Regions from separate parts of the Fretibacterium sp. genome, predicted to be linked through region 1. Evidence: riboswitches for the same ligand, from Rfam matches in the RefSeq annotation. Region 1 holds a riboswitch; each other region holds the start of a gene.

Region 1 (8,794 bases):
CCGCCCCGTTTGCCCCCAGAACCGCCAGCACCTCTCCCGGCTCTATGCGGAACGAGATGTCGCGCAGGAGGAGCGAGCCGCGACGATAGCCGAAACAGCCATTCTCGACCGCAAAGATCATTTCATGCCCCCTCCTGCGTGGAGCGCAACAGCATGATGAACACGGGGGCGCCCACGATGGCCGTAAGGATCGAAACCGGTATCTCCGCGGCGGTAACGCTCCGCGCCACCGTGTCAACACAGAGCGTAAACGCTGCGCCGAACGACAGGCTGAGGGGGATGATGCGTTGATTGCTGCCGCCGCCGACCATGCGCGCAAGGTGCGGGATCAGGAGGCCGATCCATCCAATCTTGCCGCACATCGAAACGCAGGAAGCCGTCATCGCCGCTGCCGCAAAGATGACCGTGAAGCGCATGGCTCTCAGGTGAATGCCCATGGAACGCGCTTCGTCCTCGCCGAGGGAGAGGATGTTGAGTCGCCAGCGCAGCAGAAATATAGTCAAAAGCCCGGCGCCGATCATCGGCGTTCCAAGCGCCAGCGTGTAGTAGTTGGAGGCCGACAGGCTGCCCATCAGCCAATAGGTAATGGTCGGCAGCGCTTCCTCGGGGTCGGCGACGTATTTCAGGAGCGAGAGCAATCCGTCGAACAGCGCGGAGATGACGATGCCGGCCAGCACGATCATCACGATCGTGCTCTGTCTCCGAATCCTTGCCGCCGCCCATGTCAGGAGCACGGCGATCAAGCCGAAGACCAAAGCCGTTGCCTGCACGGCCAGCAGGTTCCAGCGAAGCATCAGAGCGATCACGGCCCCGCAGGAGGCGGCGCTGGCCACGCCAAGCGTGTCTGGCACCGCCAGCGGATTGTTGAACAAGCTCTGAAAGGCTGCGCCGGACACGGCCAGCGCCGCACCGCATAAAGCGCCTTGCAGGATGCGGGGCAGGCGAATTTTGAACACTACGGCAAACTGCATGGCGTCGACTTTTTCTCCCGTCAGCGGCGAGAAGAGGACGTGGAGCGTTTCCCACAGGCTGATGGAGTACCGCCCCACGCCGAGGCAAAGGAGTGCCGTCAAGAGGGGAAGGGCAAGCAGCAAAAGCGCGCCTGCCCTCCTTGAAGATAGAGCCATCAGTTGAAGATGGCGGCCTCGCGTCCGGGGTGCAGTATCTTGGCGATGTCCTCGTCCGTTGGCTCGTAGTGGTAGAATTTTTGATAGTAATCCCTAAGTTCCTTCGCGATATCGACGTCGCTGAACAGCTCCGGATGCAGTTGCTGGGCAACCCACAGGATGCAGAGCGGGGTGTCGCCGGACGGCGGATACCAGCGATAGATGCCCAGAGGAAACTTGTAGACGCGCTTGTTTTTCACAGCGCTTACCAGACCCCAGTCGTAGCCGGCGATCTTGTTCTCGTAGAAATCCTCAGGCACATAGGGGCAGAAATTGTTGATCAGTATGACCTCCGGGTCCCACTCGTAGACCTGTTCGAGGTTGACGCCCTTTTGGCCGTCAATCTCCGCCGCTACGTTCACCGCCCCGCACTCGCGCAGATAGAACTCGGAATAGTGGTTCGAGCCCGACGCCACGAGCTGGTTTCCGCTGTAGCCGGCAAAGATAACCGCCTTGGGGCGCTTGAGGTCGCCCGCCGCAGCGAGGCGCTCCCGCACCATTTCAAGCGTCTTCGCGCCATAGTCCGCGACGCCCGCCGTTCCCTCGCCTGCGCCAAAGATCCTTTCAAGATAGCCCAGCCAGTCGGCAATCGTCCCCAGCGGGTCGCCATGATACTTTTCTGTGCGGAAACACACGGCAGGAAGCCCGATGCGGCGATAGGCTTCCCCCTCCTCCGGACGCGCAGCGTTGTAGAACACGACGTCCGGCTTCAACTTCAGAACTTCCTCGACGTTCACCTCGCCGCCCTTCATGAAGTCGGAAGGAATATCGAGGATTTTCGGAAACATCTTTGCAAGGTAGGAGTACCGTGCCGCCACCTTCGTGCCGTCTGAGATGCCGATCAATCCTGTAATGCCGCCGCGATAGAGGCAGTACACGCTCGTCAAAGGCATGATGGACGTGATGAGAACACGTTCCGGCGAGCGCGGCACCGTCACCTCCTGCCCGCTGTCGTCCACAAACTTGACGAACTCGGCGCCCAGCGCGCCTTGCGCGCACAGCACACAGCACAAAAACGCCAAAAAACCTCTCTTGAAAGACCTCAACCTGTTGCCCTCCTTAAAAATAAAATATACCTCCCCGATCCGTTCTGCGCCTCGCGCACCGGGGGCGCAGGCAACGTCACAGGCTGCTGCGGTCCACCTGCACGTGATTCAGCTCTGGAATGTGGATGATGCGGTCCGCGACGCGCTCCGCCAGAGCGCGGTTGTGCGTTATCGCCACCACGGCCATGCCATGCCGCTCCGCGTAATGCAGCACGAAGCGCCAAATGTGCGCCTGGCTCAAGGCGTCCAGCATCGTCGTCATCTCGTCGGCGATCAAGACGCGCGTTTCGCTCCGCATGACGCGCGCCACGCAGAAGCGCTGCAGCTCGCCGCCCGACAGCTCGATGGGCCAGCGATCGTACCACAGGGGCCGGATGCCCATCTCGCGCAGGACGCCTTCGTCCAGCGCTCCGGCCTCGAACAGGGACTGCCGCATCTTCCAACGCGGGTTGAGCGCCCGCTCCGGGTGCTGGTAGATCAACTGAACGGGGCAGTAGCCGCGCCTGGGCAGCGGGGCACTGTTCCACAGCACCGTGCCCTCCGCGGGGCGTTCGTACCCGGCCATGAGCTTTGCCAACGTGCTCTTGCCGTAGCCGCTGGGGCCAAGGATGGCGATGCGCTCCCCATCGGCGACCTTAAGGCTCACGTCCTTCAGGACCCACGGTCCGCCCCCGTAACGAAACCCGACGTTCTTGACCTCAAGCATCGCTGCACCTGCACCTCATCGTTTCCTCGTCCACGTCCCACGTCGCTTCGCTTGCCCCGCACGCGGGGCAGCGCTCCAGGGAGAACCCGTTCTGGGGCAGAGACCGAAACAGGGCGCGGCTGTAAGGGTGCTTCAAGCCGGCGCCGTCCCCGCTGAAGGCCGCCGCCGCGGCGGTTTCCACGACGCGGCCCTCGTGGAAAATCGCGACCTTATCCGCCACGCCAAGCGCCAAATCGATGTCGTGCGTGATGAGGAGGATGCCCTTCCCCTGGTCCGCCATGACGCGAAAGTCCTTCAGCGCCTCGATGGCCAGCTCCAGGTCCAGTCCAGGTGTCGGCTCGTCCGCAATCAGAAGCTCCGGGTCGGCGACGAACGCCGTGGACAGGAGGACGCGCCGGGCCATTCCGCCCGAAAGCTGAAAGGGATAGGAATCCGCCGTCTCGCGCTTCAGGTTGAAGTGACGAAAGGCCGCCCGTTGCCTCTCCCGAGCGCTTTCCCCCGCCGTGCCGCACACCTGGTCTCCCACGCGCATCAGCGGATCGAGGTAGGCAACGGACTGTGGGATGAACGCGATCTCCCGCCCGCGCAGGCGGGACTTCATCCCGTCCGTCATGACCGCGCCGCGGTAGAACATCTCGCCGCGAACGCGCGCGTTGTCGGGCAGGATCCCCAGCACCGCGTGAGCCAGCAGGCTCTTGCCGGAGCCGCTCGACCCAACGACGGCCAGGATCTCTCCACGCTCCAACGACACGCTCAGGTCGGTGATGGCGCAGTAGTCCACCCTCTCAAGGTGCGTGTCGTAGCTCTCGAAGCTCACGGCCAGGTGGCACACTCTCAGGAGGCTGTCTTTCAATTCGCCCATCTCCAGTCCCCCCTACTCCCTCGCAGCGTGCGGGTCGACGAACACCCGCAGGCTGTCGCCTACGACGTCGAAAAGCTGTACGACGAGGAGCAGCGCCAGGCCGGGGAAGAACGCCAGCCACCACATGCCGGCCGCCAGGTGTCGCATGGACTCCGCGAGGATGACGCCCATGGCCGGCGTGTCGAGCGGCAGGCCGTAGCCCAGAAACGTGATGCCGGCCTCGTGAAGGATCGCGTGCGGAAACAGCAGGATCAGGCCGACGGCGTACTGTGGAAATACGTGAGGGACGATGTGCCGCAGAGCGATGTGGAGCGGACCCTTTCCCATCTTCCGCGCGACCTGCACGTACTGCGCGGAGCGGATCTGGAGGATTTCCGCGCGGATGAGGCGCGTCAGGTTCGGCCAGTGCGTGACGGCGACGCCCGTGATGACGCCCGCGGCGCCTCCTCCGGCGGCGATGGAGATGAGGATGAGCAGGATCAGGTGTGGCACGCCCATGCACAGGTCAACGCAGTAGCTGACGACGGAGTCCGCCCAGCCGCCGAAGACGGCGGACAGGCTCCCCAGGACCAGCGCGATGACCGAGCTGATGACCGCAGCCATCAGGCCGATGCGGATGCTGAGCGACAGGCCCGCGACGACGCGAAAGAACATGTCGCGCCCCAGGCTGTCGGTCCCGAAGGGATGGTCGGCACAGGGGGCGACGTACCGCGCCGAGTAGTTGGGGCCATAGTCGCCGGGGCCAAGGAGCGATCCCCAGACGAAGATCCCCGCGAGGAGGATAGCCCCCAGCCCAATCGCACAGAGCGTCCTGCGGCGGCGATTCAGCCACGGGCCGCGCACCGCCTTGACGGCTGCTTCAGCCATGGGCTTTCTCCCCCTCCCGAATGTGCGGGTCGATCAACCCGTAGAGGACGTTCGCGGCCAGGTTCCCCGCGAAGACGAAGAGCACGCTGAAGAGGGCGATGCCCATCAGGAGCGGCGCGTCCGCGTGCAGTCCGGCCTCGACGGCGGTGCTGCCCAGGCCGGGGTAGGAGAACACCTTCTCCGCCAACACGGAGCCGCCGAATATCTCGCTGACCGAGGCGAACTGCAGCGTGACCGCCGGCAGGGCGATGTTGCGCAGGCCGTGGCGCCGGATGATCTGCCACAGCGCCTCGCCGCGGGCGCGGGCGAAGAGGACGTATTCGCTGTCCAGCACGTCGATCAGCTTCTGCCGGGTGTGCAGCGCGATGTTTGCCACGCCGGTGATCGACAGCGTCAACGCAGGGAGGGCGAGGTGGTGCAGCCGTTCGGCCCACGTCGTTTCCGCAGCCACGCGCCCGATGGGGATGGAGAGCCCCAGGGGGAACCACTGCAGCTGCACGGCGAACACGATCAGGATCAAGAGTCCGAGCCAAAACGCCGGGGTCGAGGCCAGAAGCAGGCTGAAGGTCTTGATCACCCTGTCCGGCCAACCGCCCCGCCACGCGCCGGCGACGATCCCCAGGATCAGGCCCAGGACGCCGGACAGCGCCCAGGCCGTGCCCATCAGAAGCAGCGAGGCCTTGAAGCGCTCCGCCAGCACCTGCGACACCGGCTTGTGATGCGTTATGGACTGTCCGAGGTCGCCCCGCAGGGCCGCCGCCGCCCACTTGATGTAGCGCTCCAGGGGCGGTCGATTCAGGTCCCACTGCTCCTCGATATGGGCCCGCTGCTCCTCGGAAACGTTGACCTCGCCGAGGAAGGCATCGACTGCCTTCATGGGCGACGCCGTGACTAGAAAAAAGCTGAGCGCGGAACAGGACACGAGCAGGAGCAGCAGCCGCCCGAGAGACCCCGCGACGTACCGTGCGAATCCCTTACTCACGAACCCCTCTCCTTCCCCCTGGAATCATTCGCTCCAGCTCCACTCGTTCAGGTTCTCCAGCCCCGCCCGGCCCTGGTTCCTGGGCTTGACCCTTCCAAGCGGCGGTATCGTCAGCCCGTCGCGGACGAGGTAGCTGTCCTGGGGGCAGGCAACGTACAGGAACGGCACGTCTGCGTCCGCCAGTTCCTCGGCCTGCTGCCACAGCCTGTCGCTCTCATCCCGGTTCGTGGCGCGCAGCGCGCTGTCGATCAACGCATCGACCTCCGGATTGGAGTACGAGGGCGGATTGCCGATGGCGCCTTTGTTGATCTGCGAAGAGTGGTAATACAGGTAGAAGTCCGAAGGGCTGGGGTAGCCGATCGCCCAGCACGTCGGCGTGGCGCGGGCGTGGCGCGCTTCAACCCAGGGCGCGGATTGGGGGACGATGCGGATGCCGAGCGCTTTGGCGCTCTCCGCCACGGCGACGACCACGTTGTAGCGGGGCATGTCGTTGCTGCGGCCCCTGACCGTGAACTCCGCCTTCAGGCCGTCCTTCTCCCTGATGCCGTCGCCGTCGGAATCCACCCAGCCGGCCTCCTCAAGCATCTTCTTTGCCTCCTCCAGGCGTCCGTCCTCGAACGTCCGCTTCGAGGCCCAGGGCAGCCAGCCGCCGCCAATGGTGAAGGACGGCTTCCCCATCCCGCTCAGCGCCTGATCCACCAGAAGCTGGCGGCTGATGCCGACGTTCAGCGCGCGGCGGATGGCCGGGTCGCAGGTCACGTTGTTGCCCACCCTCTCATCCCCTGAGCCGACCCCTTCGGGGATGACGGGCAGGTTGATCGCCAGCGAGGTGAAGGTGTCGAACGTCAGGAGCTTCATGCCCGGAACCTCCTGTTTTGCGGCCGCGAACTCCGCCGGGATGAAGACGAAGTCCAGTTGTCCCGACTTCGCTGCCGCCAGCGCGGCGTCGTCGTCCACCTTAAGGATCGTCACTCGTTTGAAGGGGGACTTCCTGCCGTAATAGTGCGGATTGGGCTCCAGGATCATCTGCTGCCCGACCTGGAAGTCCACGATGCGCCACGCGCCGGAGCCCAGCGGCATGTCGCCGTACCCTTCCTTGTAAGCGTGTTTCGGCACGATGCCGACGTAACTCAGGATGTATGGAAAGAACGACCACGGACGGGAGAGCGTGAACTCCACCGTGCGGCTATCGATCGCCCGAACGCTCTCCATCATCGAGAGGTCCGCGGCCGACGCGGCGGCTTTCGTGCTCTCAAACGTGAAGACGACGTCCTCCGCCGTCAGGGGGTGGCCGTCGGCGAACTTCGCATCCTCGCGAATTTCATACGTGTACTTCAGCCCGTCTTCGCTGACCTTCTCGTCCGTCGCCAGGTCCTTCTCCAGCAGGTTGTCCCTGCCGGCCTTCAGCAAGTGGCAATGAAAGATGTCGACCGCCCAGACGCCATACCCGCGGACGGGGTCGAACTTCCCTGCCACCGCGTTGTCGCCGCCCGACACGACGATCTCGTCCTTCGCCATGGCCGTGCCGCAGAGGAGCACCATCGCCAGGGAAAGCGCCGCAAAAACCGTTCTCTTCATCGTTGCCTCCCAAAATCCCCAAAATAGTGAAAAACTCTTGCGGGCAGCAAGCCCGCACCTTGGGTGCGCCGCAGAAAAAACGCGCCGGCCCTCTGCGCTTCTGCAAGCGAGAAGGTCGGCGCGTCCGTTTTTACGCGCCAAGACGTCCGCCCCGGGCAGGGGGCCAACGTCCTCCGGAGGAAATGCGTAAGTCTCCTGACTTGCGATCCAGGGGGAGAACCCCCAGCGCCCGATGCCTGCCTTCCCACGGCCTGATGCCGCAGTGACTGACGTTCGTCATGGCGTCCCGAAGAGACGCTTCAGCATGGGCTCACGCTTACAGTGCCGGCCGCGCGGGGACTCTCACCCCATTCCATCTACACCGTCCCCACCGTATCGCGCGTCGGACAGGGAGGACGATGACACATTTCCATATACAAACAGCCTTTTGATACAATATGTCATTCTAATGGAACGTCCTCAAAAAATCAACAAGGCCGCCAGTTGCCCGTCGTGGCTCAGGGGGCATGTCCTCCCGTTTTTGGGGCGTTTGGCCTGAAGCGGGAACGGACAGCGGGGTTACAAAGAAAAGCCTCTTGTCAATGCAAGATTGTGTGATAGAATAAAGAGCTAAATGAAATTGGGGAGGAGGATGAGATGCCGGAGAAGGCGAATAAGACGGTGGCCCAGAACCGTAAGGCAAGGCATGATTATTTTATCGTTGACGCTTTCGAGTGCGGGATCGTCCTGACGGGGACGGAGATCAAGAGCGTCCGCGCCGGGAACCTGAACCTCAAGGATTCCTACGCCTCCCTGGAAGCGGGAGAGCTCTGGCTGGTGGGGATGCACATCTCCCCCTACGAGAAGGGGACGTATTACAATCACGAGCCGGAGCGACGGCGTAAGCTGCTCCTCCACCGCCACGAACTGTTGCGGTTGAAGGGCAGGGTCCGCGAGAAGGGCTTGACGCTGGTCCCTCTCTCCGTCTATATTAAGGAGGGGCGGCGAGCCAAGGTGGAACTGGCCCTGGCGCGAGGCAGGACGGCACACGACAAGCGGGACGCCATTGCGGACCGGGACGCGAAGCGGGACATGGCGCGTGCGGTGAGGCGCAACGGGCGGTACGATTGAGAGGACGGCTCTTCCCGTCATGCTGGCGGCTCGCCGTTCGTGTTGTCGGGAAGTTTATGATAAAGCCGGTTTTATTGGGGGCGACAGGTTTCGACGGCGCGTGGAGTGCCTGACAGAGCAGGTCGAGTTATGTCCGTAATCCTCGTTAAACATTCGGGCAGACGAATAAACGTCGATAACGATTACGCATTGGCGGCTTAGGCCTGCCACGTCGAAGGATGAGCTCGTCTGTTGGCTCGCCGGAGACGTCATTTTAGACAGATGCTTCGCTCACAGTCGGATCTTGCTGGGGTGAAAAAGACCAGAGGTCTTGGAAGAAGGAAGGCCGTTTTCTGCCTCACCTTTGACGACAATTAAAAGAAAACTAAGCCTGTAGCGCTGTCACGCTGGCCCACGTCGGACGGGGGTTCAATTCCCCCCGCCTCCACCAGAAGGAATCCTCGGCTCAATGCTTGGCATGTCGAGGTTAATTTTAAA
Region 2 (5,914 bases), on a different contig from region 1:
TACATCGTGGGGTAGGGTCCCCGCAGGAAGGGCGGCAGCCCCGGCTTGTCGAAGGCCAAATGGGCGAAGTGCCCGCCCTTCGCCTCCGTGTAGAGGGGGGGGACGTCGATCTGCTCCATCGTGCGGGTCGTCATCGCCTCGGGTTCAGACCCCGTCTCCGCCTTGAAGTTGCGGCTCCAGACCGCCTCGTCAAAGTCCGGGCCGGAAGTGGGGCAGTTCAGCGAAATTTGCGTAAAATCCGGGTTTTTATACGATACGGACATCTTTAGAACATCCCCTTCATCTTCTGAAATCCGGACAAAGTCTCAAGACAGTTCGAGCGGACGCTGATGAAGCCTTCCACGCCGGCCTCGACGTAGGCGTCCTTGAACTCCGGGGCCGGCTCTCCGGCCAGGTAGACGCCCATCTTCGGCGCCCGCTCCTTGATCGCCCGCGCCAGCGGCGGCACCACCTCAGGGTACGTGGCGTCCGTGGAGCAGATCACCGCGATCTCCGCACCGCTCGCGGCGGCGGCCTCCGCGCACGCCTCCGGCGTCTCGAAGCCGTCGTTGCGGAGCATCTCGAAGGCGGCCACCTCCATGAAGCTCGAGATGAAGTCCGCCCGTGCCTTGTGCTGGGGGATGGGCCCCATGTTGGCCAGAAAGACGCGGAAGTTATCACCCGTCCGCGCCCTGTAGGCCTCCGTCCTGGCCCTCAGCTCCTCGAACTGCTCCGTCCAGCGGTGGGGTCGTACGGGCTCCGCCGCGACGTCGCCCCTCCCGCCCGCCAGCGCGGCCCGTACCTCGCCCAGCGTGGCGCCGGCCTCGGCCGCTGCGGCGACCTTCCCGATCAGGCCGTCGCCCGACAGCCCCTCGAGGGCCTTCTTCACCCCGGCGTCGTCCCGCGCCCCCCGGGCGCCCTTCAGCGCCCGCAGACGCTCCTCCCTTAGCCCCTCCCAGTCCGGCGACCCGAACTCCGGCAGGGGCTCGCTCATGTTGGGGTACATGTTCGTGCCGACGGCGCGGTCGGAGCGCTTCGCCAGGTTCTTCCAGCGGCTCGCGAGGGTCCCGGCCACGTCCTCCTGCAGCACGCCCGCCTTGACGCTCTCCAGGAAGCCGCCCCGGCCCTCGATCTCCTGAAGCTTGGCCCAGACCCTGCGGCTCAGCTCGTCCGTCAGGGCCTCCAGATACCAGGAACCTCCCGCGGGGTCAATGGGCTCCCGCAGGTTGAACTCCTTCTGAAGCATGATCTGGGCGTTGCGGGCCACGCGGCGCGAGAATTCGGAGCCTGGCCGCAGCGCCTCGTCAAAGCAGCCGACGGTCAGCCCCTCCACGCCGCCCACGATCGCTGAAAACGCCTCCGTGGCACCGCGCAGCATGTTGACGTAGGGGTCGTACACCGTTCGGGTGAAGCGGGAGGTGCGGGCGAAAATCTGGGACTTCCGGGCCTCTTCGCCGCCGCCGAAGCTCTCCGCGATCTGAGCCCACGCGATGCGCGCGGCGCGCAGCTTCGCGATCTCCATGAAGAAGTTGGCCCCTTGCGAAAACTCAAAGCGCAGCCGGCGGGCGAATTGCTCCACCGAGATGCCCCGCGCCAGCATGGCGCGCAAGGTCTCGATGGAGGCCGTCATGGCGCAGGCGGCCTCCTGGGCCGCGTCCGCACCGCCGTCATGCGGCACGCTGCCGCGGACCAGGACCGTGCGCAGCGGGGAGCCGGCGGCCTCGGCCCAGCGGATCGTCTCCGCCATCTCGTCCCAGAGCTGCTCCAGGGGCGCGGGCAAGCCTCCCGTCGCCAGCAGGCAGCCCATGGGGTCCGCCCCCACGCAGCCCGAAAGCGTCCTTGGGGCGACGCCCTCCTTTTTGGCCAGCGCGTCCACGAAGCCAAGCAGGGGTGCCGCGGAGGCCCCGGCATAGATCGCCAGGGGTCGGTCCAGCAGGCCCTTCAGCAGGGCCTCGACGTCTTCCAGCGTGGAGAGCGAGACACCCGCTCCGTCCGTCCCCGGCGCGTCGGCATCCAGCCCCGCCTCCGTCCGAGGGTCCAGGCGGAAGGCGACGGAGGTGGCCCCGCGCTCCAGCTCGTGGAGCAGGTTCCGGTGGGCTTCCTGGGGCAACGCCTCATCGCAGAACTGCACGATCTCCCACGCGCGCTTCAGGTTGCCGGAGGCCTCGTTGCCCCTCAGGGAGTAGGAACCGGGGTAGGTGCGCGCGGCCCTCAGGGCCCCCGTGTCCTCCGCCGTGTACATCGGGTTCAGGGTGATGCCCTCGTAGGTCTTGGTGAACATCCTCTTGTCGAAGGGCGCGCCCTTCAGGGCCGCGGTGGCCGCCTCCTTCCACGCCTCGTAGCTCAGAGGGGTGAACTCGTCGAAGGCGACGTCGGGAAGGTGCGCGGCAGCTGTCTGGCCCCCCGCCCCCGGTTCTTTTGCATTGCTCATATGCGATTCCTCCCGTTCTGGCGACGGCGCGGTCCTGCACCGCCCCAAGGTCTTTGGACAGGACAGACGTCCCGTCCGGCAGCTCCGCTGCCCAACGCAATCCGGGTCCCGCCGCACCCTGGCACGACAGGACGACAAGCCGCCCGCCTCCACGCGGAAGGGGAAGGTCTTTCCCGGCAGGTTTCCTGGCTCTCACTCATCCTTCGCCCGCGCCTTCCCGCCTTGCGGCAGTGGCTGACCTGCGGGCTCGTCGTGATTACAGTGGCCGGGCCGCTCCGGTTTCGCACCGGATTCCCTGCAACCGCAGAAAAAATTTTCGTTAACTTTTGTATTATAACGTAGGTTTGCGACTTCGGGGCGCCCTGAAAGGGCAAAAGCGCGGAGGCAGGGGGCCTGCCTCCGCGCAGAATATATTCTGAAAATCAGCTCCTGTACGCCTCGGGGATCGAGTGAAAGTCCTTGTCCCCGCGCCCCGACAGGTTGACCAGGACCGTCTTGTCCTTGCCGAGAGTGGGCAGGAGGCGCAGCGCCCAGGCCAGCGCGTGGCTGCTCTCGAGCGCCGGCAGGATGCCCTCCCGCCGGCAGAGGGTCCGGAACGCGGCGAGGGCCTCCTCGTCGGTCACCCTCTCGTAACGGGCCCGCCCCGTGTCCTTCAGCCAGGCGTGTTCCGGCCCCACGCCGGGGTAGTCGAGCCCCGCGGAGATCGAGTAGACGGGGGCGGCCTCTCCATCTGCGTCCGCCAAGACGTAACTCTTGAACCCCTGAAAGACCTTCGGGGTCCCGAAGGCCAGCGTCGCCGCGTGGTCTCCCAGTCGGTCCGTCCCCCGGCCGGCCGGCTCCACCCCCACCAGCCGGACCTCCGCGTCGTCGAGGAAGGCCGAGAAGAGCCCGATGGCGTTGCTGCCCCCTCCGACGCAGGCGACGGCGTAGTCCGGCAGGCGCCCCTCGCGCTTCAGGAACTGCTCCCGCGCCTCACGCCCGATGACGCTCTGGAACTCCCGCACGATGGAGGGGTACGGGTGCGGCCCGACGGCCGAGCCCAAAAGGTAGAAGGTGTCCGGCTCCTCCACGTAGACGGACAGGGCCTTATCCACCGCCTCCCTGAGGGTCTGCTGCCCCTCCGTCACCGCCACGACGCGGGTCCCCATGGCCCGCATACGCTCCACGTTAGGGCTCTGGCGCTCCATGTCCAGGGCTCCCATGTACACGGTACATTCCATGCCAAAGAGCGCGGCGGCCATGGCCGAGGCCGTGCCGTGCATCCCCGCGCCCGTCTCAGCGATGATTCGCTTCGCCCCCATGCGCCGGGCTAGAAGGATCTGCCCGATGCAGTTGTTGATCTTGTGCGCGCCGCTGTGGTTCAGGTCCTCCCGCTTCAGGAAGAGCCGCCCCCCGCCCAGGTCCTTCGAGATGTTGCGGCACTCCGTCAGCGCCGAGGGACGCCCCACGTAGTCCCTGAGGAGCGCCAGGTACTCCTCCTGAAACGCCTCGTCCGCCATCGCGTCCCGGAAGGCCTCGTCCAATTCGTCCAAGCGCTTCTTCAAAGGCTCGGGGATGAACTGCCCGCCGTACTCCCCAAAGAACCCCGTGACCATCGCTTTTCTCTCGACGTCGTTTGCCATTGCAATCTCCTCCTGAATAAAGTATAAAATTTTTGGGATACAAAAAAGCCCGGGGCCAAAAGGTCGGCCCCGGGCTGTGACGCTCTCACAATACAAAAGGGCCGGAGGGTTGATTCCCTCCGGCCCTTAAAGCGCTTTCTTCTTCAACGCGCGCGGACAGAGGGCAGCTTAAGGCTGCCACCACCACATCCCGTTGTTCCGAACCTGCGCTGAGGCCTCTCCGTCGCGTTTCATTAGCTCTCGTCCTCGCTCTCGCGTACTCCCCAAAAGTGGGGTTAAACTTTGATTATTAACAAAATAGCATCCCCTCAACAGATTGTCAAGAGTTTTTCAGAGGTATTGCCGATCTTTGGGGTTGCGTATTATAATTAACAAAGTTGTTTTTCCATCCCGGAGGGCAGGCGTTTTGGCGAGCCGGAAGAGCGTCCGGCAGGAGCGGTCCTCCGGGTTTGTGCGTTTGTGCTATGGCACTATGGGATGTTTGTTCGGTTTTTTGCTTAGCAAGGGAGACGAAAAGATGACGATTCGGAGCAAGATGTTGGGGACGGTCGCGGCGGTTTTCCTGGTGTTGTTCTTGATGATCGGGGTCGTTTACCTCTGGGGCGGCTCAACGCTGTCCTCCGTTTTGAAGGGGGCCGGAGTGGAGAGCGTATCCCAATCGGCCCAGATTTTTCGAGGCGTCCTGACCCGATCCTCCGCGGTCCTCTCGGCCTCCGCCGAATCGCTGCGGTATGCGTTCGTGAACTTCGAGGCGGTTTCTAAGGACGAGGTGGCTCGGGCCGCCGCCGCCCTTCTGGCCAAGAACAGGCCGAACGGCATCAAGGAGCTGTTCTGGGGTTATGAGTCGGACGGCCGTTTTGCGGACGGAGGCGGCTGGAAGGCCCCCGACGACTTCGACGCCCGGACTCGCCCCTGGTACAAGCTCGCGGTCGCGGCCAGGGACGGCGAGGTCATCTGCTCAGAGCCTTACATCATTGCAGCGACCAACAGCCTTGGGATCACCATGGCCGTCGCCGTCCGGGACGACGCAGGGAAGCTCCTGGGAGTCGTCGGCGCGGACCTGGACGTGGACCAGATCAGCTCGCAGACGGCGGCCCTGAAGGTCTTCGGCCAGGGCTCCGGGGTCCTGATCCGGAAGGACGGCCTGATCGTCGCCTCCCCCAAGAAGGAGCAGGTCATGAAGACCAACCTCCTGACGGACCCGGCCTCTCCGGAAAGCGTCCGCCAGACGGTTCGGCGGATGACGGCGGGCGAGAGCGGGGTCACCGAGTACACCCACGAGGGTGAGCGGCGCCTGATGTTCTACGCTCCTGTGGGGTACGACCTCTACCTTGGCGCGTTCTTCCCCTATTCCGTGATCTCCGGCATCCTCAAGACCCTGCTCCTGATCCTGCTGGGCGTCGCGGTCACGCCGCTGATCATCGTCGGAGTTTCCTTCTTCTGCATCATTCGGGGTATGACGCGCTCCGTGCGCCGGATGACCGACCTCATGGAGGAGCTGGAGGCGGGCGACCTCTCGACCCACTTCGACGACTCCGGCAAGGATGAGTTCTCCAGGATATCGGGGATGCTGAATCGGACGGCGGGCTCCATCGGCGAGGTGGTTTCCCGCATCCGGACCGGCGTGGCCGAGAACTCGCGTCAGTCCGAGGAGCTCGCGAAGATATCGGGGGACCTGCTGGCCTCGATGGAGAGCGTCGGCGGGCTGATGGGCAAGTCGGACACCCTGCTGGGCGAGAGCTCCTCTGCCCTTCAGTCGATCAACGCGGCGATCGGCGAGGTGGCGTCCGGAGCCCAGTCGAGCGCCCAGGCGGCCACGGAGGGCGCCTCCCAGTCCGCCACCGTCAGCACCGGGACGACGGAGGGAGTTCACAGCGTGGGG
Region 3 (15,053 bases), on a different contig from region 1:
ACGGTCGATGAGATCGTGAAGATACACAGCGGCAGCGATTATTTCGTCTACATGCTGGGCTTCGCCCCCGGGCACCCGTACACGGCGCGCTTCGAGAATCCGTTCTCCTTCAAACGCCGCGAGAGTCCGCGCGTGCGCATCGACGGAGGCAGCATTGTCGTTCAGCTCGCGCTGAGCAACATAATCCCCTTCGACCAGCCGTGCGGCTGGAACATCATCGGGACAACGCCGGTTCTCGCCTGTGACTATCGCAGGGAAAATCCTTTTCTGCTGAAGGCTGGACAATGGATCCGCCATATCCCGATCGGTCGCGACGAGTACTTCGACATCAAACGCCGAGTTGAGCTCTCCGAGTACGTCTGCAGGACATACGAGAAGGAGGGGACCCCGTGATCATCGAGAATGGAGGAATTTTGACCACGGTCCAGGATGGCGGGCGGTTCGGGTACGAAGCGTTCGGCGTTTCGCCGTCAGGTCCGATGGACAGACGATCGTTTGAGATCGCCAACGTCCTGGTCGGCAACGATCAAAACGAGGCCTGTCTTGAGGCAACCGTGATCGGGCCCTCGATCTCATTCACCGAGAACGCGGTCGTGGCCATTGCCGGGGCCGATATGCGCCCGCTCCTGAACGGCACTCCGGTTCTCAATTACCGCGCCTTCGCCGTGCGCCCCGGCGATACGTTGAGGTTGGGCGCCGCTGGGGTCGGATGTCGCGCTTATCTGGCGTTTGCGGGCGGATTGGACGTCCCCCTCCTGATGAACAGCAGGAGCACGATGGTCGGCAAGGGCTTTGGCGGGTACAGGGGCCGCAGGCTGAGACAGGGGGACGAGGTCGGCCTGCGGCAGGACATCGCCTGCTTGCCCGACCTGTCCGGCCGGGTCGCCGATCCGGAACCGATCCCAACCGGAGAGCGCGCGTTGAGGGTGATCCTGGGGCCGCAGGACGACCGGTTCACCGAAGAGGGGATCGTAACGTTCCTGAGCTCGCGCTACACGATTGGAGCGGACTTCGACAGGCAGGGCTACCGACTCGAGGGGCCGAAGATTCGACACGTTACCGACGGCAACATCATCTCGGACGGCATCGTGTTCGGATCCGTCCAGGTGCCGACCTCCGGGGACCCGATCGTCATGATGGCCGAACACCAGACCGTCGGAGGCTACGCGAAGATAGCGACCGTCATCACCGTGGACCTGCCGGTCCTCGGACAGTGCAAGGCGGGCGACGTGGTTCGCTTTGTGAAAACGGGCGTCGAGGAGGCGGAGCGCCTGGCCGAGGCGAGCCGCCGTGAGCTGGATGCGTTGGCTGCGAGGATTGAAAAGGGCTCCAGGCGTCCGGCGCGGCGTTCTTTCAAGGTCACCGTGGACGGCAGGGCGTACATCGTCACCATCGAAAGAAAGGAGGACTGAAGCGATGTTTCGGATAGACCTGAACAGCGACATGGGTGAAAGCTTCGGAGCGTACACCATCGGCGGCGACGAGGAGGTGATAAAATTTGTCACCTCGGCGAACGTCGCCTGTGGCTTCCACGCCGGCGACCCGATGGTGATGGACCGTACGGTAAAAATGGCAAGGGAGTGCGGCGTTGCGGTCGGCGCGCACCCCGGCTATCCCGACCTCCAGGGCTTTGGACGCAGAAAGATGGCGCTCTCCCCCCTTGAGATAAAGAACGATATGAAATATCAGATCGGCGCTTTGAAGGCGTTTGTGGAGGCCGAAGGGATGAGGCTCCAGCACGTCGCCCCACATGGTGCACTCGGCAATCTCTGCCAGTACGACCGCGACGCTTCGCGGGCGATCTGCGAGGCCGTGCGCGAGGTGGACGATTCGCTGATCGTCTACTACTGCGCCGGCGCGGTCCTTGGCGAGGAGGCGGAGAGCGCGGGGCTCGACGCAAAGGCCGAGATCTTTGCGGACAGGGCTTACCAGGATGACTTGAGCCTCGTCCCGCGCAAGACGCCGGGCGCGATGATCACCGACGAGGACGTCGCGATCGCGAGGTGCATCCGCATGGTCAAGGAGGGAAGGGTGACGGCGTTGAGCGGCCGCGAGCTCGAGATCAAGGGCGACACGCTGTGCGTGCACGGCGACGGTCCGAAGGCTCTCGATTTCGTCAGAAAAATCCGCAAAGCCTTTGAGCGCGAGGGGATAGCGGTCTGCAATTTCCAAGGCCGAGCAGCAATATAAGATAATATTAAGAGATAATGAAAAAGAACGGAGGTTCCGATTCCATGTCCCCTGAAATCGTCGTCCTCGACGGATACACGGAAAACCCCGGCGACCTGAGCTGGGGAGAGTTGGAGAAGCTTGGCGCGCTGAAGGTCTATGACCGCACGAGCCTGACCGATGAAGACGAGGCCATTGCGCGCATCGGCGGAGCGGAGATCGTGCTGACCAACAAGACGCCGATAACGAAGAAGGTCATCGACGCCTGTCCGAACGTTAAGTTCATTGCCATGCTCGCAACCGGCTACAACGTCGTCGATTCGGCTTACGCGAAGGAGCGCGGCATCCCACTGTCGAACGTCCCCGCCTATGGGACGGCCTCGGTCAGCCAGTTCTCGATAGCGCTGTTGCTTGAGCTCTGCCACAGGATCGGGCTCCACGACAAGACGGTCCACGAGGGCCGGTGGGAGCGCTGCGCCGACTTCTGCTACTGGGAGACCCCGCAGATCGAGCTCGACGGCAAGACGATCGGGATCATCGGCTTTGGCAGGATCGGCCAGCGGGAGGGCGCGATCGCGAGGGCGCTGGGCATGAAGGTCCTCGCTTACGACCTCTACCCAAACGACTCAGGCAGGAGGATAGCGGAGTACGTCGAGCTGGACGCACTCCTCGCCCAGTCCGACGCAATCTCGCTGCACTGCAACCTGACGTCCGAAAACGTCGGCCTCATCTGCAGAAATACGATCGCAAAGATGAAGGACGGCGTGCTGATCGTCAACAACGCGCGCGGCCAGCTCGTCAACGAACAGGACCTTGCCGACGCGCTGAACAGCGGCAAGGTGGGCGGCGCGGCCCTGGACGTCGTGTCGAGCGAGCCCATACGCGGCGACAACCCCCTGTTGTCAGCGAAGAACTGCGTGATAACGCCCCACATCTCATGGGCCTCCATCGAGAGCAGGCGGCGCATCATGGAGTGTACGGTCTCGAACGTCAAGGCCTATTTGGAGGGCAGGCCGGTGAACGTCGTCAACGGGCTGTGACGTATCCTTTAAAATACTGACAGGACGGGATATTGCAGCGCGGGGACGCCTGCTTCGGCGGGTGCCCCCGCGTTCTGTCGCCTTTGAGCGGGTCATCGGAGCAGCCCGCAGGTCCGGCGTGTGCCCACACTGTGATAAAATAGAAACGCTTTATCCTGATGCTGTCGATTCCATCCGTTGGTGCCGTTCGGGCCAGCCTTCCCCGCGGGCGAAAGTCCCCGCAGGAGGAGGGAGGGCCGCTTCGGCAAAGGCGCGCGCGTCGCCGCGCGAGAGAGAGGGGAGATCGCACGATGAAAAGGTCTTTTCGTTTCGCTTTCCTGATCCTGGCCACCCTGGCCCTTGCCGTGGGGCCGGCGGCCGGTGCCGATAAGGCCGGCTGGCCCGACCAACTGCGCTTCATGGCCGGACCTCCTGGGGGCAACTGGTTTGCGCTGGGCACGGCCCTGGCGGACATGTGGACGGGCGCGGGCCTGCCCCAGACCACCAGCAGCTCGGGCGGTGGCGTCGCCAACATCGTGAACGCGAACAACGCCAAGGGGGACTTGGGCTTCTCCGTGACCTCCATGGTCGGGGCGGCCACCCAGGAGGGGGGCGTGGACTTCACCAGGGGCCAGAAGATGGAAAACGCCGTCATCATGGCGAACCTCTATACCCAGTACACCTACTTCATCATGCGCCGGGACTTCGCCGAGAAGAACGGCGTCAAGTCCCTTGGGGACGTGATCGACAAGAAGCTCAAGATGCGCTTCGCCACGCTGAAGCCCGGCACGTCGTCGGAGTTCATCGTCAAAGCCCTGTTCGACAAGGGGTATGGATTTGACTACAAGAAGACCTTCGAGGAGTGGGGTGGCACGGTGGAGTACGCCTCCTACGAGGGCGGCGCGGACCTCCTGGCGGACAACCACCTGGACTGCTTCGCGTTTTCCGTGGGCAAGATCGCCTCGATCGTCATGAACATCGAGAGCAAGCTGGACGTCGTGCTGCTGCCCGTGGGGCAGGAGGCGTTGGACAAACTGTCCGCCGCCTACGGCACGGAGACCTTCACCATCGACCCCGGCATCTACAAGGCCGTTCCGGAGGGGGCTGAGCCCGTCAAGACCGTTGGAGACTACACCTGCATCGTCATCCGCAGGGACCTTCCGGACTCCCTGGTGTCCGAGCTCAACCGTGCCCTGTGGGAGCACAAGGACTCCCTCGTCGCGGCCGTGAAGGACATGGAGGAGCTGGACCCGGCAGCGGCCGTTCCGGCGCGGGTGCCGTCGCACCCTGGTTCCGAGGCCTTCTGGAAGACCGTGACAAAATAGCGCGGCCTGCGTCCGAGTCGGGGCCGAAGGGGAGAGGGGGAGAGCGCTCGTTCTTCCCCTCTCCCGAAATTTTCTGCGGGGCCGCCCTGTCGGGGGCGTCGCCCGCCGAACGGGGATGATACCTTGAGAAAGTTAAGCGGAAGGACGAGGACGTTCGTCTACCTCTACGTGCTGCTGATGGGGCTGTTCCACCTCTACACGGCGGCGGCGGGGAACTTCGAGGCCTACCTTCAGCGCAGCATCCACCTGGCCTGGGTGTTGCCGCTGGCCTTCGTGCTCTACCCCATGACGAAGCGCTCGCCGATGGACCGCGTGCCGCTCTGGGACTGGGCCCTCGCGGCCCTGGCCGCTGCGCCGGGGCTCTACTCCATGATCAACTACACCGCCATCACGGAGCGCATCCAGCAGATCGACCCGCTAACGACGACGCAGCTCGTGCTGGGGTCGCTGCTCGTCGTCCTGCTCCTGGAGGGCACGCGGCGCATCGTGGGGCTGCCCCTGTCGCTCATCGCGGGGCTGTTCGCCGTCTACATGCTCTACGGTTACAAGCTGCCGGGCTTGATGCGTGGCTTCCAGTTCTCCTACTCGGAGGTTGTCGAGGGACTGTTTCTGACGGACGAGGGCATCTTCTCCATGCCGCTGGGCGTCTCCGCCACCTTCGTCATGATCTTCCTGATCTTCGGTGCCTTCCTTGAGAAGAGCGGCGCGGGGGACTGGTTCATGAGCGTGGCGCAGGCCTTCACCGGCGCCACGCCGGGGGGACCGGCGCAGATCGCCGTCGTGAGCTCCTGCCTCTTTGGCTCCATCAGCGGCTCGGCCGTGGCCAACGTCTACGGCACGGGGACCTTCACCATTCCGCTGATGATGAAGATCGGCTACGCTCCCTACTTCGCCGGAGCGGTGGAGGCCGTGGCCAGTTCGGGCGGGCAGATCATGCCGCCCATCATGGGGGCGGGCGCGTTCCTGATGGCGTCCTTCCTCGGCGTGCCGTACCGCGACGTCATGATCGCGGCCCTCTTTCCGGCCCTGCTCTACTACGGCGCGCTCTTCGTCATGGTGCGCCTGCGCGCGCTGAAGAGGGGCCTCAAGGGGCTTTCCCCCGACGAGCTGCCCTCAAAGCGCGAGGTCTTGAAACGCTTTTACATGATCGCGCCCCTGGTGGGCCTCGTGGCGTTCCTCCTGGCCGGCTACACCCCTATGAGGGCGGCCCTGATCGGCATCGGGCTGGCCTGGTTCGTGGCGTTCTTCAACTTCAGGCCGGACAGCACGCCTTCGGAGAAGCGCTCCGCCTGCGTCGCGGCGGCGATCTCCGCGGCCCTCGCGGCGCTCCTGGCCCTGCGGCCCGAGCTCGTCGCGAAGGTCAACGCCAACCTGCTCTTCGTCCTGATCGGCGCCTTCCTCCTCGTGGCCTCCAGGTTCAACCCCGGCATGAACGTGCGCGACGTCATCGACGCGGTGGAGAGGGGCGCGCGGGGCATCCCGTTGGTGTGCGTGGCCTGCGCCTCGGCGGGCATCGTGCTGGGGGCCGTGTCCCTGACGGGGATCGGCGGCAAGCTGGTGGGCTTCATCATCTCTCTTGCGGGGGACACGCCCTTCCTGGCGCTGGTGCTCGTGATGCTCATCGCCACCTTTCTGGGCATGGGCCTGCCCACCACGGGCGCCTACATCCTGGCGGCGGCCCTGGGCGCGCCCATCCTGGTGAAGCTGGGCTTCCTGCCCATCGCCGCGCACATGTTCGTCTTCTATTACGCCATCATCTCCAACATCACGCCCCCCGTCGCCCTGGCAGCCTACGCGGCCAGCTCCATCGCCGGCGCAGACCCGAACAGGACCGGCTTTCACGCCATGCAGCTCGGCTTTATGGCCTACGTCGTGCCCTTTGCCTTCTGCTACGATCCGGGGCTCCTCATGCGGGGCGGTCCGGCTGCCGTCGGCTGGGGGCTCCTGAGCGGCGTCTCCGCCGTCGTTGCCTTCGCCAGCATGTGGATGGGGTACATGAACGGACCGCTGAACCTCCCGACGCGCCTCGTCCTGTGCGTCGCGGGAGTGCTGGTCCTCTCCGTGTGGCCCGCCGTCACGGCGGTCGGGCTGGCCCTGCTGGCCGCCGTCTGGATCTTCACCCGAAGGGCGCGCTGAAGGCCGGTCCACGACTTTTTTGAAGCTCAGGGACGAATTGGGGCGCAGGGAGCCAAGCGGCTCCTCTGCGCCCCAATTCGTCCCGCGTCCCGTCCTCCCCATCCGGACAGGGCCGTGCCTCATAGCATCCTTCGCCTCCAGAGCCACAGGGTCGCCACGACGCTGAGGAACAGGGCGATCAGGGAGACCCAGAAGAAGCCGTTGGGGTTGTCCATCAGCGGCAGCCGCACGTTCATCCCCCAGAAGCTGGAGACGGCAGCGGGGATGGCCAGGATAATCGTCACGGAGGCCAGAAACTTCATGACGATGTTCAGGTTGTTGGAGATGATGGAGGCGAAGGCGTCCATCGTGTCGCCCAGCACGTCGCTGTACACGCGCACCATGTCGTAGGCCTGATCGTACTCCACGATCACGTCTTCCAGCAGGTCCTCGTCCTCCTCCCGCATCTTCACCAGTTCCTGATACTGCGGGTTCTTCAGCACGCGCAGCAGCTTGTCGATGGCCACGCGGTTGCTGCGGATGGACCCCGTGAAGTACGTCAGTCCCTTCTCCAGGTCCATCAGACGGAACAGCTCCTCGTTCTGCAGGGACTGGCGCATGGCCTGCTCGATGCTGTTGGACATGCGGTTGATCTCGTTCAGGTACTGAAGGTAGGCGCCCGCCGTCCTGTAGAGGATCTGCAGCAGGAACCGCGTGTGTTTCCAGGTGCAGAAGCCCCTGACCCCGCCGGAGGCTCCCGGCAGGATCACGTTCTCCTCGAGGCAGACGGTGATGAAGGCGGACTCCGTGATGACGATGCCCAGAGGCAGCGTGTCGAAGCTGAAGCTCTTCGGGTGCTTCGGGATGTTGAGGACCATCAGCAGCGAGGTGTCGCACCCGCTGTCCTCGTCCGCCTCCTCCACGTCGATGCGGCTCGACTCCTCGGCGTCCATGGCCGCCGTGAGGAAGTCGAGAGGCACCGAGGCGATACGCGCCACGTCCTCCAGCTCCTGGCGTGTGGGTGCCACCAGGTTGATCCAGCTTCCGTGGCGCAGCGTGTCGAGGCTGAGGTCCTCGTGTCCGGGGTTCTTCTGGTTGGTGTTCGTCCTCAGGACCGAGATCATTTGGCTCCCCCCTTGTTTTTAGATGCGCGCCCGACGGGGCGCCCCGATCGGGGCTGGCGTGCCCTCACTTCGCGGCCGGGGGGTGGGCGGAGGTCCGAATCTGCCCCTGCCCCGACAGGATCAGGAAGTGGCGTCTCCCCTCCGCGTCGCGGACCAGGACGGTCAGGGCGGAGCTGAAGGTCCCCCATTGGGGGGCGTAGTGGGCGTTCCCCGTCGCGCCGCCGGCCCCAACCCGCTGAAGGGTGCAGCCGCTGCGCGCGGAGAGCTGCTCCACGCCCATCGGTTTTCCCCAGCGCACCTGAAGGCGCTGCGCGCGCTCGTCGACCCTCAGGTCGAAGGGCCGGCCCGCAAGGTCCGCCCTGGCGACGACGCTGTAGAGCCACCGCATGGCGCGGTCCGCCTCTTTTGCCGCCGTCGGCCTTCCCCAGATCGCTCCCACCGAGAGCACGGAGCCCCCCAGGGCGGCCAGGATCGCGAGGACGATCAGGACCTCCGCCAGCGAGAACGCGCGGCGGACAGCCTTCATCCGCCGCGTGGCGCACAGCACACGGCGGAAGGCTGGACCGCCCCCGAAGCACCCTCCCGACTCGTCGTCCCTAAGGACACTGCCCCCGCCATGCCTCCACGCTCCTCCCTCGTCCGTCCGCGGCGAACGCTCGTATTATAGTATAGCGCGCAGTGAAGGTGAAGGGTCGGGGAGGGCGGCAGGCGTCGCACGTCCGGCAGGGGACTGAAGAAGCGAAAAGGCCGGAACGTGGGGGACAAAAGGACGAAAAAAGAGATACAATAAAAAAATGCTGCAAAAAATTCGTGAGGGCGCCAGAGGTGGACGATGAAGAACGAGCTGGACTACATTCAAATCGAGGATGGGCTGGGGGGAAATCAGGACTGGTTTCCGGAGTGGGACATGTACCACGGCGGGTGCGCCGCGGTGACGGCGTGCGACCTGTGCATCTACCTGGCGCTCCGCGAGGACGCCGCGAGCCTCTACCCCTATGACCTGCGCCACCTCAATCGGGAGGACTTCATCCGCTTCGCCAGGGACATGAAGCCCTACCTGTCGCCGCGTTCCCACGGGATCGACTTCCTTGAAATCTATATCGAGGGGCTGTCGCAGTACTGGCGCGACGCCGGCGGCAGCGGCCGGCGCCTGGAGGGGTTGTCCGGCACGGTGCCCTTTGAGGAGGCGCGCGGAGTGGTTCGGGAGCAACTGGGGAGCGGCCTTCCCGTCCCCTACCTGATGCTGCGCCACCAGGACGACGGGCTGGAGGATTTTGAGTGGCACTGGTTCAACCTGGCCGGATACGAGGAGGTAGGGGACGACCTGATGGTGGAGGCCGTCACCTACGGCAAGCCGCACTGGCTGAGCCTGCGGCGGATGTGGAACTCGGGCGAGGACCGGCGCGGCGGCGTCATCCGCGTGTCCCGGTGAAGGGGAGGGTGGGGGCCCGATCCTCCGCTCCCTGCGGCTTGAGGGCGCGGAGGAACAGCACGTGGGGCGCGCCGCCCGGCGCGGTCGTGACCTCCGCCTCCACGCGGTACACGCGGCGGATCAGCTCCGGCGTCAGGACGTCCCGCGGCCTTCCGCCGGCGACGACGCGCCCGTCGTGCATGATGTACAGCCGGTCGCAGTGCTGCGCGGCCAGGTTCAGGTCGTGCATCACGACGAGGCAGCTGACGCCGGCGCTGCGGATCAGGTCCAGGATCTCCAGCTGATAGTAGACGTCCAGATGGTTCGTCGGCTCGTCCAGGAGCAGAAGGCCGGCGTCCTGGGCGATGGCCCGCGCGATGAGCGCGCGCTGCTTCTCGCCGCCCGACAGCGACGCAAACGTCCGGTCGGCGCAGGGGGACATCCCGACGTAATCGAGCGCCCGCTCGACGAGCTCCTCGTCCCGTGCGTCGGCGCCGCTGAAGGGGCCCTTGTGGGGATAACGCCCCATGGCCACGATCTCGCGGACGGTGAACTCGAACTGCGTCGGCATCTCCTGCGGCACGGCGGCGGCGTGCCGCGCGGCCTCCTTCACCGGCATCCGCCACAGGTCGCGGCCGTCCAGGAGGACGGTGCCGCCCTGGGGCCGGTTGGCGCGGTAGATGCAGCGCAGCAGGCTGGACTTCCCACTGCCGTTCGGGCCGATGACGCCCACGAACTCGCCCTCCTCCACCGTGAGCGAAACGCCCTGGACGATGGGGCGACCCTCCGCGCCCCACCGGAGGGCCTCGACCTCGAGCTTTGCGCTCATGGCCGGCCCTGCCGCCCGCTCCGCCTGAGGAGCCAGATGAAGAACGGCGCGCCGACGAAGCCCGTCACGACGCCGAGGGGGAGCTCACGGGGCGCCAGGACCGCGCGGGAGAAGGCGTCCGCCAGGATGAGGAAGATGGCGCCGACCAGCGCCCCCAGGGGCAGGATGCGCCGGTGGTCCGCGCCGACGGTCATGCGCATGGCGTGCGGCACCACGAGCCCGACGAAGCCGATGGAGCCGCTGACGGCGACCAGCGTTCCCGTCAGGAGCGACGTGAGCGCGAACAGGAAGCGCCTGAAGCGCCGGACGTCTACGCCCAGCGCCGCCGCGCTCTCGTCCCCCAGCATCAGCGCGTTGAGGGAGCGCCCCTGAAGGACGAGGAGGACGAGGCAGGCCGAGGTGACCGCGAGGGGGATGGGAAGCCGGTCCCACCGCGCGCCGCCCAGGCCCCCCAGCATCCAGAACATCGCGCTCTCCGCCCCGCTCCGCTGGTTGAAGTAGACCATGAAGTTCGTGAGGGCCGTGAAGGCGTAGCTGACGGCGAGCCCCGACAGGATCATGCGCATGGGCGTGAGCCCTTCCCCCTGCGCCGCGATGATAAGGACGAGGCCGAAGGCCAGGAGGGAGCCGAGAAAGGCCAGGATGAAGACGGTGGAGAGGCCGGTGTAGCTGCTGCCCAAGACCTTCCCCAGGAGCAGGATGGCCGCCACCGCGCCTGCGCAGCCGCCGGAGGAGATGCCGAGCAGGTAGGGGTCCGCCAGGGAGTTGCGCACCAGCGACTGAATGGCCGCGCCGGCCATCATCAGCCCGGCCCCGACGATGGCCCCCAGGATCACGCGGGGGAGCCGGAGCTGCCAGACGATGCTGACCTCGTTCTGCGGCCAGTCCTGGGCCATGGCCTGCCAGTCGGGGAAGACCTGATGCAGGACGATACCCCAGACCCTTCCGAAGGGGATGGGCACCGGGCCGATGGAAACGCCGAAGGTCATCGTCAGGAGCAGGAGGGCGAGGAGGACGAGCGCCGGAGCGCCCGTCCGCCTGAAGGGGGAGAGAGGGCTCATGAGGGGTCCGCAGGCTGGGTGCGGCTAGAACCGGTCGGGGTAGAGCGCCCGGGCGATAGCCTCGAGGCCGTCGACGGCCCGGGGGCCCGGATACGTTTCCTCAACCCGCATGACGATGACGCGGTCGTCCTGGATCGCCTTCACGCCCTGAAGGACGGGGTCCTCCATCAGGAGCTTCTTCCGCTCCGCGCCGTTGGCGTTTCCGCACTCCAGGAGCAGGATGACGTCCGGATTGCGCCCCACGACGTCCTCCCAGGTGACCTTGACGTAGCTGTCGTCGATGTCGTCAAAGACGTTGCGGGCCTTCGCCATCTTCATCAGGGCGCTTGGCATGGCCTGGCCGCCCACCGTGCGCGGGGGCTGGTCCGGCGCGTTCCACGTCTGATAGATGAAGACGCCGATCGGCTTCGCTGTGTCCACGTCCGCCAGCTTGGCCTCAACGGCTGCGGCGCGCTCCTTCATGGCGGCGATGCGCTGCTCCGCGCGGTCTTGCACGTCGAAGATGACGCCCAGGTTCCTCAGGTCCGTGTAGGTGTCCTCAAGGCTCACCGGGGGCTTTTTCATGACGCGGATCAGGGACTCCGTGATGTTGTAGCACTTGACGCCGTGCTTCTCCAGCTCGTCCGGCGTGATGGCCCCGGCCGACGTGTCACCCGGAACGCTCGTCCCGTACTGGTAGCCGGACAGGAAGAGGTCCGGCTTCTGCCCCAGCAGCACCTCAAGCGTGATGTAGCCCGGTGCGGCGACGGGGATCTTCTTGAGCCTCTCCTGGTGGTCCGGCGCGACCTGGCCGCCGTACTCCGGGAAGCCCGCGTAGCCGGCGAGCTTGTCGTCCAGGTCGAGGGCGAACATCAGCTCGATGATGTTGCCGTCGCCGTTGGTCACGACCCGCTCCGGCGCCTTCTCGAACGTCACCTGCCGATCCCCGTTGTCGATCGTGACGGGGTATGCCGTCCGCGCGGCCTCCGCCGGGGACAAGGCCAGCAGGAGCGCGGCCGCAGCGCAGAGCGCAAAGACAAAGAATCTCTTTCTCATCAAAATTTCCTCCTTGATTCGCTGACAGTGATGCAAACGACAAAACGCAGACGCCGCGGACCCTCTCTCCGCTGCCACCTCCCTTCTCCAAAAACAAGCGCGAAGCGCACGATAAAAATAAAAACCCCGCCCTCCACGGACGGGGTTCCTCGGCGCGCACACGCAAAGATTTGGAAAAGAGCCGCCGCTCCCCTGTCCCGGGAGTTCCTGCTGCGGCGCGTGGGGCAGGTCTCCTGGCTTGCGATTCCTCCTCGAGGACGCCTTCCCGCCCCGGCGTCCTGCCGGAACAGTGGCGTGATGTCCTCTCGTCCTCGCTTACAGTAGTGGAAGCTGCGGGGGACTCGCACCCCCTTCCCTCTTGGAGCGCTTGCGCGCTGCCGCACGGCCTTGACCTGAACTGTGCCGTCATCTTAACACGAGGGGAGGAAAAATAAAAGCCGCGCCAGTGGCCCCCGCAGGGATTTGACAGCGGAGGGGCGATGTGCTTAAATAGCCTTAAATAAGGCGTCGCAGGGCCAGGAAGCGGGTGCAAACCCCGCGCGGCCCCGCCACTGTGACCCGGACGAGTCCGCAGGTAAGGCCCACTGAAGAAAACCCTTTGGGAAGGGCGCGGACGAGGAGGAAGGGAAGTCAGGATATTGACCCTGCACGAGGACCGATGGGCATTTGCGTGGGCAACCCTCCGGTGCTGCTGCAGGACGCAGACTGCGAACCGCATACGGCGAAGGAGGCCCGGCGCGATGCCGTGCCTCCTTTTTTCACGCCTTTTCGCCAGGCTGCGCTCTACCCTGCGAGGGCAGGGGTATCCTTATCACGATGGAGGTATGTGTCATGAACAAGTTTGTCTGCGTAATGCTGGTCGCTGCGGCGCTGCTTTCGGCTTCCCCGGCGTGGTCCGGCCACGACGACGCGAAGCCCGACAAGGTGGGAATCCTGGTGTCGTCCTTCGGCACGTCCATGCCGGAGGCCCGTCCCGCCATCGACAACCTGGTGGAGGCGGCGAAGAAGGCCTTCCCCGACGCGGAGGTCCGCCTCGCCTTCACGTCAAACATCATCCGCCGCAAGATTGCCCGCGAGCGCAACGAGGTCGTGCCGACGCCGGTGCAGGCGCTTGCCGCGATGAACGACGAGGGCTTCACCCACGTGTACGTCATGCCGACGCACATCATCCCCGGCGAGGAGTACGACGAGATGCAGAACGTCGTGGACGCCTTTGCGTCCCTGAAGGGCAAGTACGGCTTCAAGAAGATCGCCCTTGGAGCCCCCTGCCTCAATGGCGTGGAGGACTGCGACAAGATGGCCAAGCTCCTGATGACCCGCTTTGAGAAGCAGCTGAAGGACAAGGGGACGGCCATCGTCCTCATGGGGCACGGCACGCCGGAGCACATTGCCCACGCCATGTACAGCCAGCTGCAGTTCTCCCTCGACAAGGTCGCCTACGGTCGCTTCTTCCTCGGCACCGTGGAGGCCGAGCCCAAGGTGGAGGACGTCATCCGCGCCCTCAAGCGCCACAAGGACGTCCGCAAGCTGGTGATCTCCCCGCTGATGATCGTCGCGGGCGACCACGCCAACAACGACCTGGCCGGCGCGGACGACGAGGAGTCTTGGCTGAACGTGCTGAAGAAGGCGGGCTACAAGGACATCACGCCCTACCTGGTTGGGCTGGGACAGGACGAGAACATCGCGAAGAGCTTCGTTGAGCGCATCCGTGAGATGATGTAGCGCGGGCGCGTTTCCTCGATGACTGAGATCGCGGCCTGCCGCAGGGCGCAGAGCCGCAGGGCCTGGGCCGTCGGCGGGGCGCTTCTCCTCGCTCTTGCCTGCACGGTCGTGTGGCGCGTCACGCTGGGGGAGTGGGATATCCCGCTTCCCCGCGTGCTGTATCTGCTGTCCCCGCGCCTGCCGGAGGCGGAGGCCTCCCTGCCGGAGGCGCTCGTGATCCGCTCCGTGCGGCTTCCCCGCCTGTTTGCGGCACTGGGGACGGGCGGATTGCTCAGCGTTTCCGGCGCGCTCCTGCAGGGCATCCTCGCGAACCCCCTGGCGGAGCCCTACACGCTGGGCATCGCCGCCGGAGCGGCCTTCGGCGGGGCGCTGGGGCTCCTGTTGGGCACCGCAGCGGTGATCCCCGCGGCCTTCGCGGGGGCCGTGGGGGCCCTGTGCCTCGTGGGGCTCATCGCCTGGCGGGCGGGCGGAGGACAGCTGGTGCTGGCGGGCATCGTCGCCAACGCGGTGTTGTCCGCGGGCGTGACGTTCGTCAAGGCGGTGGCGGACGACAAGCTGGGCGCGATCGTCCTGTGGATGATGGGGAGCTTTTCGGGGGCCGGAGCCTCCGGCGGCGCGGCCGTGTGGGGCGCGACGGTCTTGGTGCTGGCGTCGGGGCTCTTCTGTGCCCCCATGCTGGACGCCATGTCCCTGGGCTCCGGCCGGGGCGCGATGCTGGGCGTCAACGAGGGGCGCCTCCGGTGTCTTCTGCTCCTGGCGGCCTCCCTGGGCGCTGCGGCCTCGGTGAGCTTCTTCGGCATCATCGGCTTCGTGGGGCTCGTGGTGCCGCACCTGCTGCGGCTGGCCGTCGGCCCGGCGCACCGGCCGCTGATCCTGCTCTCCTTCCTGGCCGGAGGCTGCCTGCTGGCGGCCGCGGACGGCGTGGCTCAGGCCCTTGGAGAGCTGCCCGTTGGCGTGCTCACTGCGCTGATCGGCGGGCCCTTCTTCTGCTGGCTCCTGATCCGGCGGGGGCGGCGGTCATGAGCGCCGCCTGCTTTCGCCTCGCGGACCTGACCGCCGGCTACGGGGACCGGCAGGTCCTGCGGGGCCTGACCGCGGACCTGTCCTCGGGGCGGTTCACCGCGCTGATCGGCCCCAACGGCAGCGGCAAGAGCACGCTCCTGCGCACGATGGCCGGCCTCCTGCCCTACGGCGGCGGGTTGACGCTCCTGGGGCGCGAGGTGCGGGGCGTTTCCCGGCGGCA

What was found. Region 1 has a riboswitch for cobalamin ahead of ACO41U_RS08885 (ABC transporter substrate-binding protein). Riboswitches for the same ligand answer to the same signal wherever they lie in the genome.
Region 2: it holds a riboswitch for cobalamin, as region 1 does, so the genes downstream of both, ACO41U_RS09545 (methylmalonyl-CoA mutase family protein) here and ACO41U_RS08885 (ABC transporter substrate-binding protein) in region 1, are expected to answer to the same signal.
Region 3: it holds a riboswitch for cobalamin, as region 1 does, so the genes downstream of both, ACO41U_RS01345 (ABC transporter substrate-binding protein) here and ACO41U_RS08885 (ABC transporter substrate-binding protein) in region 1, are expected to answer to the same signal.

What each region holds. Positions count from the first base shown of each region.
Region 1 is NZ_DBHLDX010000069.1:217-9,010, reverse strand. Features, by position in the region: gene ACO41U_RS08920 (ABC transporter ATP-binding protein) at 1-121, opposite strand, end outside; gene ACO41U_RS08915 (FecCD family ABC transporter permease) at 123-1,094, opposite strand; gene ACO41U_RS08910 (ABC transporter substrate-binding protein) at 1,127-2,212, opposite strand; gene ACO41U_RS08905 (ABC transporter ATP-binding protein) at 2,289-2,918, opposite strand; gene ACO41U_RS08900 (ATP-binding cassette domain-containing protein) at 2,911-3,780, opposite strand; gene ACO41U_RS08895 (ABC transporter permease) at 3,793-4,647, opposite strand; gene ACO41U_RS08890 (ABC transporter permease) at 4,640-5,629, opposite strand; gene ACO41U_RS08885 (ABC transporter substrate-binding protein) at 5,654-7,207, opposite strand; cobalamin riboswitch at 7,376-7,626, opposite strand; gene smpB (SsrA-binding protein SmpB) at 7,844-8,317, shown strand; RNA gene ssrA (transfer-messenger RNA) at 8,394-8,747, shown strand.
Region 2 is NZ_DBHLDX010000085.1:358-6,271, forward strand. Features, by position in the region: partial or broken gene ACO41U_RS09540 (methylmalonyl-CoA mutase family protein) at 1-263, opposite strand, end outside; gene ACO41U_RS09545 (methylmalonyl-CoA mutase family protein) at 266-2,410, opposite strand; cobalamin riboswitch at 2,569-2,731, opposite strand; gene trpB (tryptophan synthase subunit beta) at 2,833-4,005, opposite strand; partial or broken gene ACO41U_RS09555 (methyl-accepting chemotaxis protein) at 4,550-5,914, shown strand, end outside.
Region 3 is NZ_DBHLDX010000004.1:499-15,551, reverse strand. Features, by position in the region: gene ACO41U_RS01400 (5-oxoprolinase subunit B family protein) at 1-393, shown strand, start outside; gene ACO41U_RS01395 (5-oxoprolinase subunit C family protein) at 390-1,412, shown strand; gene ACO41U_RS01390 (LamB/YcsF family protein) at 1,417-2,190, shown strand; gene ACO41U_RS01385 (D-2-hydroxyacid dehydrogenase) at 2,235-3,209, shown strand; gene ACO41U_RS01380 (TAXI family TRAP transporter solute-binding subunit) at 3,500-4,513, shown strand; gene ACO41U_RS01375 (TRAP transporter permease) at 4,637-6,649, shown strand; gene ACO41U_RS01370 (magnesium transporter CorA family protein) at 6,769-7,752, opposite strand; gene ACO41U_RS01365 (type II secretion system protein) at 7,817-8,278, opposite strand; gene ACO41U_RS01360 (hypothetical protein) at 8,585-9,184, shown strand; gene ACO41U_RS01355 (ABC transporter ATP-binding protein) at 9,165-9,992, opposite strand; gene ACO41U_RS01350 (FecCD family ABC transporter permease) at 9,989-11,053, opposite strand; gene ACO41U_RS01345 (ABC transporter substrate-binding protein) at 11,078-12,088, opposite strand; cobalamin riboswitch at 12,295-12,485, opposite strand; cobalamin riboswitch at 12,574-12,749, shown strand; gene ACO41U_RS01340 (sirohydrochlorin cobaltochelatase) at 12,920-13,810, shown strand; gene ACO41U_RS01335 (FecCD family ABC transporter permease) at 13,829-14,833, shown strand; partial or broken gene ACO41U_RS01330 (ABC transporter ATP-binding protein) at 14,830-15,053, shown strand, end outside.